DNA from 3 places in the Arthrobacter sp. 05L428 genome. Region 1 is predicted to be linked to each of the others. Evidence: riboswitches for the same ligand, from Rfam matches in the RefSeq annotation. Region 1 holds a riboswitch; each other region holds the start of a gene.
What was found. A riboswitch is a leader RNA that binds a small molecule or an ion and turns the genes downstream of it on or off. The one in region 1 is predicted to bind S-adenosylmethionine.
Positions count from the first base shown of each region.

Region 2: another riboswitch for S-adenosylmethionine. It lies ahead of AC1DH3_RS03325 (aminotransferase class V-fold PLP-dependent enzyme); the one in region 1 lies ahead of AC1DH3_RS10040 (DUF1737 domain-containing protein).
Region 3: another riboswitch for S-adenosylmethionine. It lies ahead of metX (homoserine O-acetyltransferase MetX); the one in region 1 lies ahead of AC1DH3_RS10040 (DUF1737 domain-containing protein).

Region 1 covers NZ_JBFTNW010000004.1:48,107-50,361, forward strand. The annotation lists gene AC1DH3_RS10030 (O-succinylhomoserine sulfhydrylase) at 1-562, opposite strand, end outside; gene AC1DH3_RS10035 (rhodanese-like domain-containing protein) at 559-1,005, opposite strand; gene AC1DH3_RS10040 (DUF1737 domain-containing protein) at 1,002-1,319, opposite strand; SAM riboswitch class IV at 1,334-1,448, opposite strand; gene AC1DH3_RS10045 (aminodeoxychorismate lyase) at 1,570-2,255, opposite strand, start outside.
Region 2 covers NZ_JBFTNW010000001.1:704,592-706,846, reverse strand. The annotation lists gene hisN (histidinol-phosphatase) at 1-584, shown strand, start outside; SAM riboswitch class IV at 674-787, shown strand; gene AC1DH3_RS03325 (aminotransferase class V-fold PLP-dependent enzyme) at 822-2,249, shown strand.
Region 3 covers NZ_JBFTNW010000010.1:90,180-92,434, forward strand. The annotation lists gene metX (homoserine O-acetyltransferase MetX) at 1-910, opposite strand, end outside; SAM riboswitch class IV at 922-1,037, opposite strand; gene AC1DH3_RS15725 (bifunctional o-acetylhomoserine/o-acetylserine sulfhydrylase) at 1,222-2,255, opposite strand, start outside.

The DNA.
Region 1 (2,255 bases):
TGTCCACCACCACGGTCGCACCGGCGGCGTGCGCCAGTTCGCTTACGGCGGCGATGTCCACAATTTCCTGCATGGGGTTCGAGGGAGATTCGAAGAACACGGCCGTCGTCGGCACGGCCAGCGCCGACCGCCACTGCTCTAGGTCCGGGCCGTCCACGAAGACTGTCTCCACGCCCCAGCGCGGCAGGATCTCATTGAGGATGACGAAGCAGGATCCGAAGAGCGAGCGGGCGGCGACCACGCGGTCGCCGGCCCCCAGCAATGCCCCGAGCGCGGTGAACACCGCTGACATGCCCGACGCCGTCGCAAAGCACGCCTCGGTTCCCTCCAACAGCCGGAGGCGTTCCTGGAAGGTGGCCACCGAGGGGTTGCCGTAGCGGGAATAGACAAACCGTTCGTCCTCGCCGGTGAAGGCGCGCTCAGCCGCGGCGGCGGATTCGTAGACGAAGCCCGAGTTCAGGAAGATCGGTTCGGTGGTTTCCTGGAACCCGGTGCGGTCGAGTCCGCCGCGGACGGCCTGGGTGTCCGGGCTCCAGCCCTGGGCATTGGGATTGAAGCTCACTTAGTGCTTTCCAGGTTGGTCGGCAGGCCGTGGTTCTTCCAGCCGTTCACGGTCCGGGCGCCGGTCGGGCCCGGTTCGCCTTCGAAGCCCTCGAGGACGTTGTAGGCGGTGAAGCCGGCCGCCGTGGCGGCGTTCGCGGCGGCGACCGAGCGGGCGCCGGAACGGCACAGGAAGATGAGCTCGGCCGCCGTGGCGCCAGGCGCGTGCTGCCGCAGTTGCCGCTGGAGTTGCTGCTGCAGTTGCTCCAGGAAACGCGGGTTGGGGGCTCCGCCGGCCAGGGTCCACTGGACGAAGAGCGGAGCCTGCCGGTCTTCGGTGCCGGCCCCGGTGACCGGGACGCCGATCTGCGACCATTCCGCCTCGGTGCGGACGTCCACCAGGATGGCGCCCGCCCCGACCTTGGCCCAGGCTTCCTGCGGGCTCAGGTCTCCGGCGTAACTCATGCGTGGCCCTCGCCGGTGAACTCGGCGCCGTCGAGCTCATCCACCGCGTTGGCGACGGCGGCGTCGGCGCTCGCGATCGCGGCCGGCAGCACGACGGCCTGGGCCACGATCACGGTGCTGCCGTTGAAGGTGGCGGAGGGGCTGCCGTGCAGGACGTAGCCCTCGGCCAGGGCGGCCGAAACGCGCTCGCAGAAGCTGCGGTCATCGGGCCCGGTGAACAGCCGGTACGCCAGTCTTTCCTCGGCGGGTCCGGGTGCGGCGGGGGATTGGGCTGGGGCTGTGGCGGGCACAGCGGGTGCGGATGCGTCGGGCACGACGGATCTCCTTACTTTCACGCTTGCAGCTCGAATGGTCGATATGCCGAGTATTCACCTGAGGCACCCCGCCGCGAAAGGGAGGGTTGCCGACCGGCCAGTCAGGGCTTGGCGCCGGGTCTCATTACTCCCCAAAAACGTAGCACTTACGACGCCGGCGGCACCGGCGGCGTCGTCATGTTAAGTCACGCGGACGCTGGCATGGCACCTTTCCGGGGGCGGAGCAGCATCACCCGGGACCGGCCGGATCCTACTCGATCGTGGCGAACAGTTCGTTGAGCTCGGCCGTGAGCTGCCGCCGCAGTTCGGGGGTGCCGATCTCCTTGCCGTCGATGTGGTTCACCGGGGCGAGGAGCCGGATGCTTGAGATGAGCCAGACGGCGTCGGCGTCGTACAGATCGGCAGGTACCAGCGGGCCGTAGCCGAGCTCCCACCCGGCGGCCTTGGCCGCGGTGAACAGGGCGCCCTGCGAGGTGCCCGGGAGGATTCCGCTGTCCAGCTGCGGGGTGATCAGCCGGCGCACGGTGCGGACGCCGCCGGCGCCGTCGTCGCTGGTCTCCAGGTGCGCCAGCAGCACGGTCGACGTCGGGCCCTCCAGGACCCGGCCGTCGGCGGAGGTGAAGATGACGTCGTCCGCGCCCTGGTGGTGGGCGTACCGGAGCGCCGCCATGTTGACCGCGTAGGACAGGGTCTTGGCGCCCAGCAGCAGCCACGGGGCGCGTTCGCCCACCTCGCTGTCGTAGCCGCGGTCCAGCAGGATGACGTCGATGCCGGTCTCGCGCTGCCGGCGGCCGGCTTCCGGCGGCGGGGAGGCCTGCACCCAGCACGTCGGCGTGGCCGCGCCCTCCACGCCGCGGCTGGCGAGCAGCTTCACCACGACCTCGTCCGCTCCGCCGGCCCCGTCGCCGGCGGCTCCGACCGCCGTGGCGGCCCGGC
Region 2 (2,255 bases), on a different contig from region 1:
GCTCCGGCCACGGTTCGCGCCGCTGGATCATCGACCCGATCGACGGCACCAAGAATTTCGTCCGCGGCGTCCCGGTCTGGGCCACCCTGATCGCCCTCGTCGACGAAGGCGAACCCGTGGTGGGCGTCGTCAGCGCCCCCGCACTGGGCAAGCGCTGGTGGGCCGCAAAGGGCGCCGGCGCCTACATGGGCCGCTCACTGGCCGCCGCGACCCGGCTGCGGGTCTCCAACGTCTCCCGGCTCGCCGATGCGTCACTGTCCTATTCGAGCCTCGGCGGCTGGAAGCAGCGCGGCAACCTCGACGAGTTCCTCGGACTCACCGAGGAGGTCTGGCGTACCCGCGCCTACGGCGATTTCTGGTCCTACTGCCTCGTGGCCGAAGGCGCCGTCGACATCGCCTGCGAGCCCGAACTCAACCTCTACGACATGGCGGCGCTGGTCCCGATCGTGACGGAGGCCGGCGGCCGCTTCACCTCGCTCGAGGGAGAGGACGGCCCCTTCGGCGGCAACGCGCTGGCGACCAACTCGATCCTGCACTCCGAAGTCCTCAAGCGCCTCAACCCGGGCCTCGACGACCTGCTCTAGCCGGCCACGCCCGAGGCAGCCCGTAACACTACGCTTCATATTCCGCCCTCCCTTTTCCGTGCGACCGGCCATGTCCTAGGCTCGAAGCAGGTCACGAGTGCCAGCGCAAAACCCCGGTTTGCTGGCCGGCAACCCTCCATTCGCGGCGGGGTGCCCCGGGTGACGACCTGGCCGGTCCGGAGCGGACCCGGCAAGCGCGGATCCCCTGTGTGCGGGGTCCTTTTCGAGCGAGGTCCCATGACGACTGCCACCATCCCCACCCACACCACCAGCGCCGGCGGCCCGGAGTTCACCGACGCACGCTTCGACGCCGCCCGCCGGCCACTGTCCGCGGTTTCCGGCGCCGAAATCCTGGCCCCCCTGATCCAGGGCGGCCAGGTCCGGTACGCCAACCTGGACTACGGAGCCTCCGCCCCGGCGCTGTCCGTGGTGTCCGCCTACCTGAACGAGATCCTGCCGTACTACGCCAGCGTGCACCGCGGCGCCGGCTACGCCTCCCAACTGAGTACCTCGGTGTACGAAAACGCCCGGAACATCGTCCGCGGGTTCGTCGGCGGCCGTCCGGATGACTCCGTGATCTTCACCCGGAACACCACCGACGCACTGAACCTGCTGGCCGGCTGCCTGCCCGTCGACGACGGCCGACACACCGGCGAGGTGCTTTACCTCGACATCGAGCACCACGCCAACCTGCTGCCCTGGCAAAACGTCCCGCACCGCAGCGTCGTCGCGGCGCCCACCCTGGCCGGCACCGTGGAGCGGCTCCGGGCGGAACTCGCCCTCGGCGGAGTAAGCCTGCTCGCCGTGACCGGCGCGTCCAACGTCACCGGCGAAATCCTGCCGATCCGTGAGCTGGCCGCGCTGGCGCACGAATTCGGCGCCCGGATCGCCGTCGATGCGGCCCAGTTGGCCCCGCACCGCCGCATCAACATCGCCGCGGACGACGTCGACTACCTCGCCTTCTCCGGCCACAAGCTCTACGCCCCGTTCGGCGCCGGCGTGCTGGTGGGCCGGCCGGACTGGCTGGACGCCGGCACCCCGCACTTGGCTGGCGGCGGCGCAGTACGGGACGCACGACTCGACGCCGTCAGCTGGACCACCGGGCCGGCCCGCCACGAGGGCGGCTCCCCCAATGTCCTGGGCGCGGCCGCGCTGGCCCGCGCCAGCCAGGTTATCGAGGCGCTGGACGAGCAGCAGTGGCACGCCCACGAGGACGCCATCCGTTCCTTCCTGGTCGAGGGGCTGGAGCGGATCGACGGCGTAACGGTCCACCACATCTTCGAGGACACCGGCCGGGAAGGCGGCCCCGGGACGATCGGCGTGGTCAACTTCTCGGTCGCCGGTTACGACGCAGGCCTGGTCGCCGCATACCTGTCCGCGGAGCACGGCATAGGCCTGCGCGACGGCCGGTTCTGCGCCCACCCGCTGCTAAAACGGCTCGGCCTGCCCGCCGGTTCGCTCCGGGCCAGCTTCGGCCTCGGCTCACGGCTCAACGACGCGCAGCGGCTGCTCGCCGGGCTCCAGGAGCTGCGGCGGAACGGCCTGGGCTGGGACTACGTCGTGGACGCCGGACGCTGGGTGCCGGCCAACGACACGCGCAGCTATCCGCACTGGGCGCCGAACACGCCTGGCACCGCTGGCGCAGCCCCCTGCTCCGTCGACTGACCGGCA
Region 3 (2,255 bases), on a different contig from region 1:
TCATGAGCGCCTCGGTGATGGCGATGTAGCTGTTGGCGTCGAAGCGTCGCACCAGCTTGTTGCCCTGGTGGTCCAGGTAGCTCTCCACCTGGTAGCGCCCACGGCCGGCCAGCGACCCGGCCTCCAGCGGGGCCTCGGCCGCCTGGGCGTTGCGTCCGAAGCGCCCGTCCAGCTCGGCTGCGGAACGGTAGGTGATGTGCGCGATCCGGCGCGCGAGGGCCAGTCCGGCGTGCGGTTCCGGGCCGCCGTAGTAGTCGCCGCCGTTGAAGTTGGGGTCCTGGCGGATTGCCAGGGTCTGGGCCTGGGCGAAGGCGATCTGTTCGGCGGTGCTGCTGGCGCCGACCGAAATCACGGCGCAGCGCTGCACCCGCGCCGGGTAGGTCACCGCCCACTCCAGCGCGCGCGCTCCGCCGAGCGAGCCGCCGAGCACGGCATACCAGCTGCTGATCCCCAGCGCGTCGGCGAGCCGGGCTTCCGCCGCGGTGCTGTCCCGGAGGGTGACGAGCGGGAAGCGCGAGCCCCAGGGCCGGCCGTCCGGGGCCGGCGTGGAGGGCCCGGTGGAGCCGTAGCAGCCGCCGAGGATGTTGATGGAGACCACGAAGTACTTGTCCGTGTCCACCGGGGCGCCGGGGCCTGCCAGTTGCTCCCACCAGCCCGGTTCCTCGCCGGCGCCGCGGGTCACGTGGGTGTCGCCGGTCAGGGCGTGCTCGATCAGCACCGCATTGGAGGCATCGGCGTTCAGCGTCCCCCAGGTCTCGTAGGCGAGGGTGACCTCAGGCAGGGTGGCACCGGATTCAAGGGCCAGGGAACCGATCGGGAGGTACTGCACCGTCCCGTCGGGAACAGCACCGTCGGGAACAGTGGAGGGTTTGCTTTCGGGTACACCCGTGCGGGCGACGGCAATCGTCATGTGAGGACCTAACTTCGCGCTTGCCCGCCGTCAGCTGACCGGCAGGCCAGGTCTTCACCCGGGGCACCCCGCCGCAAATGGAGGGTTGCCGGCCAGCAAGCCGGGGCTGTCACTGGCACTCATGACCTGCGTCGATTCTACGAAACACGGCCGCGCAAGCGCGAAGATTGTGACGGCTGTGTGACAGCCGGACCCGTCAACACCGCAGTTTCCCCACCTTTGACAGACGCGCCCGGCGGGTCGCCCCGAAGTGTCGGCGATTCCCGGGGCCATCCCCGCAAAGGTGGGGAAATTCGGCGTGCTGCGTGACCTCAGGCGTTCTTGGCCGCCCGGAAGCCGGCATCGAGGTCCGCGATGATGTCGTCGATGTGCTCGAGGCCCACCGAGAGCCGGACCAGGCCGGGATTGACGCCGGCGACCGCCTGCTGCTCCGGCGAGAGCTGGCTGTGCGTGGTCGACGCCGGGTGGATGACCAGCGAGCGCACGTCACCGATGTTCGCCACATGGGAGTGCAGTTCGAGGGCGTCGACGAAGCGTTTGCCGGCCTCCGCTCCCCCTGCGAGGTTGAACGCGACGACGGCGCCGGTCCCCTTCGGGCCGTACTTGCGGCCGCGCTCGTACCAGGGGCTGGACGGCAGCCCGGCGTAGGCGACGGATTCGACGTCGTCCCTGGCTTCCAGCCATTCGGCCACCCGGAGGGCGTTGGCGACGTGCCGTTCCACCCGCAGGCTCAGCGTCTCGATCCCCTGGGCGATGAGGAAGGCGTTGAACGGCGAGACGGCCGAACCGAGGTCGCGCAGCAGCTGGACCCGGGCCTTGAGGATGAAGGACAGGTTCGCTCCCAGCGCCCCGTCCGCCCCGAGGTCGCGGGCATAGACCAGGCCGTTGTACGTGGGATCCGGGGTGTTGAAGCCGGGGAAGCGCTCCGGGTCCTTGCCGAAGTCAAAGTTGCCGGAGTCGACGATCACGCCGGCAATCGCGGCACCGTGTCCGCCGAGATACTTGGTGGCCGAATGCACCACGATGTCGGCGCCCCACTCGATCGGGCGGATCAGGTAGGGGGTGGAGAGGGTGTTGTCCACGATCAGCGGCACCCCGGCCCGGTGGGCGACGTCCGCGACGCCTTCGATGTCCAGCACGTCCTGGCGGGGGTTGGACACCACCTCGCCGAAGAACAGCTTGGTGTTCGGCTGCACGGCATCGCGCCACTGCTCAAGGTTGTCCGGGTCCTCCACGAACGTCACCGAGATACCGAACTTCTTCAGCGTGTGGGCCAGCAGGTTGTAGGTCCCGCCATAGAGGCTGGGGCTGGCGACGACGTGGTCTCCTGCCTCGGCGATGTTGA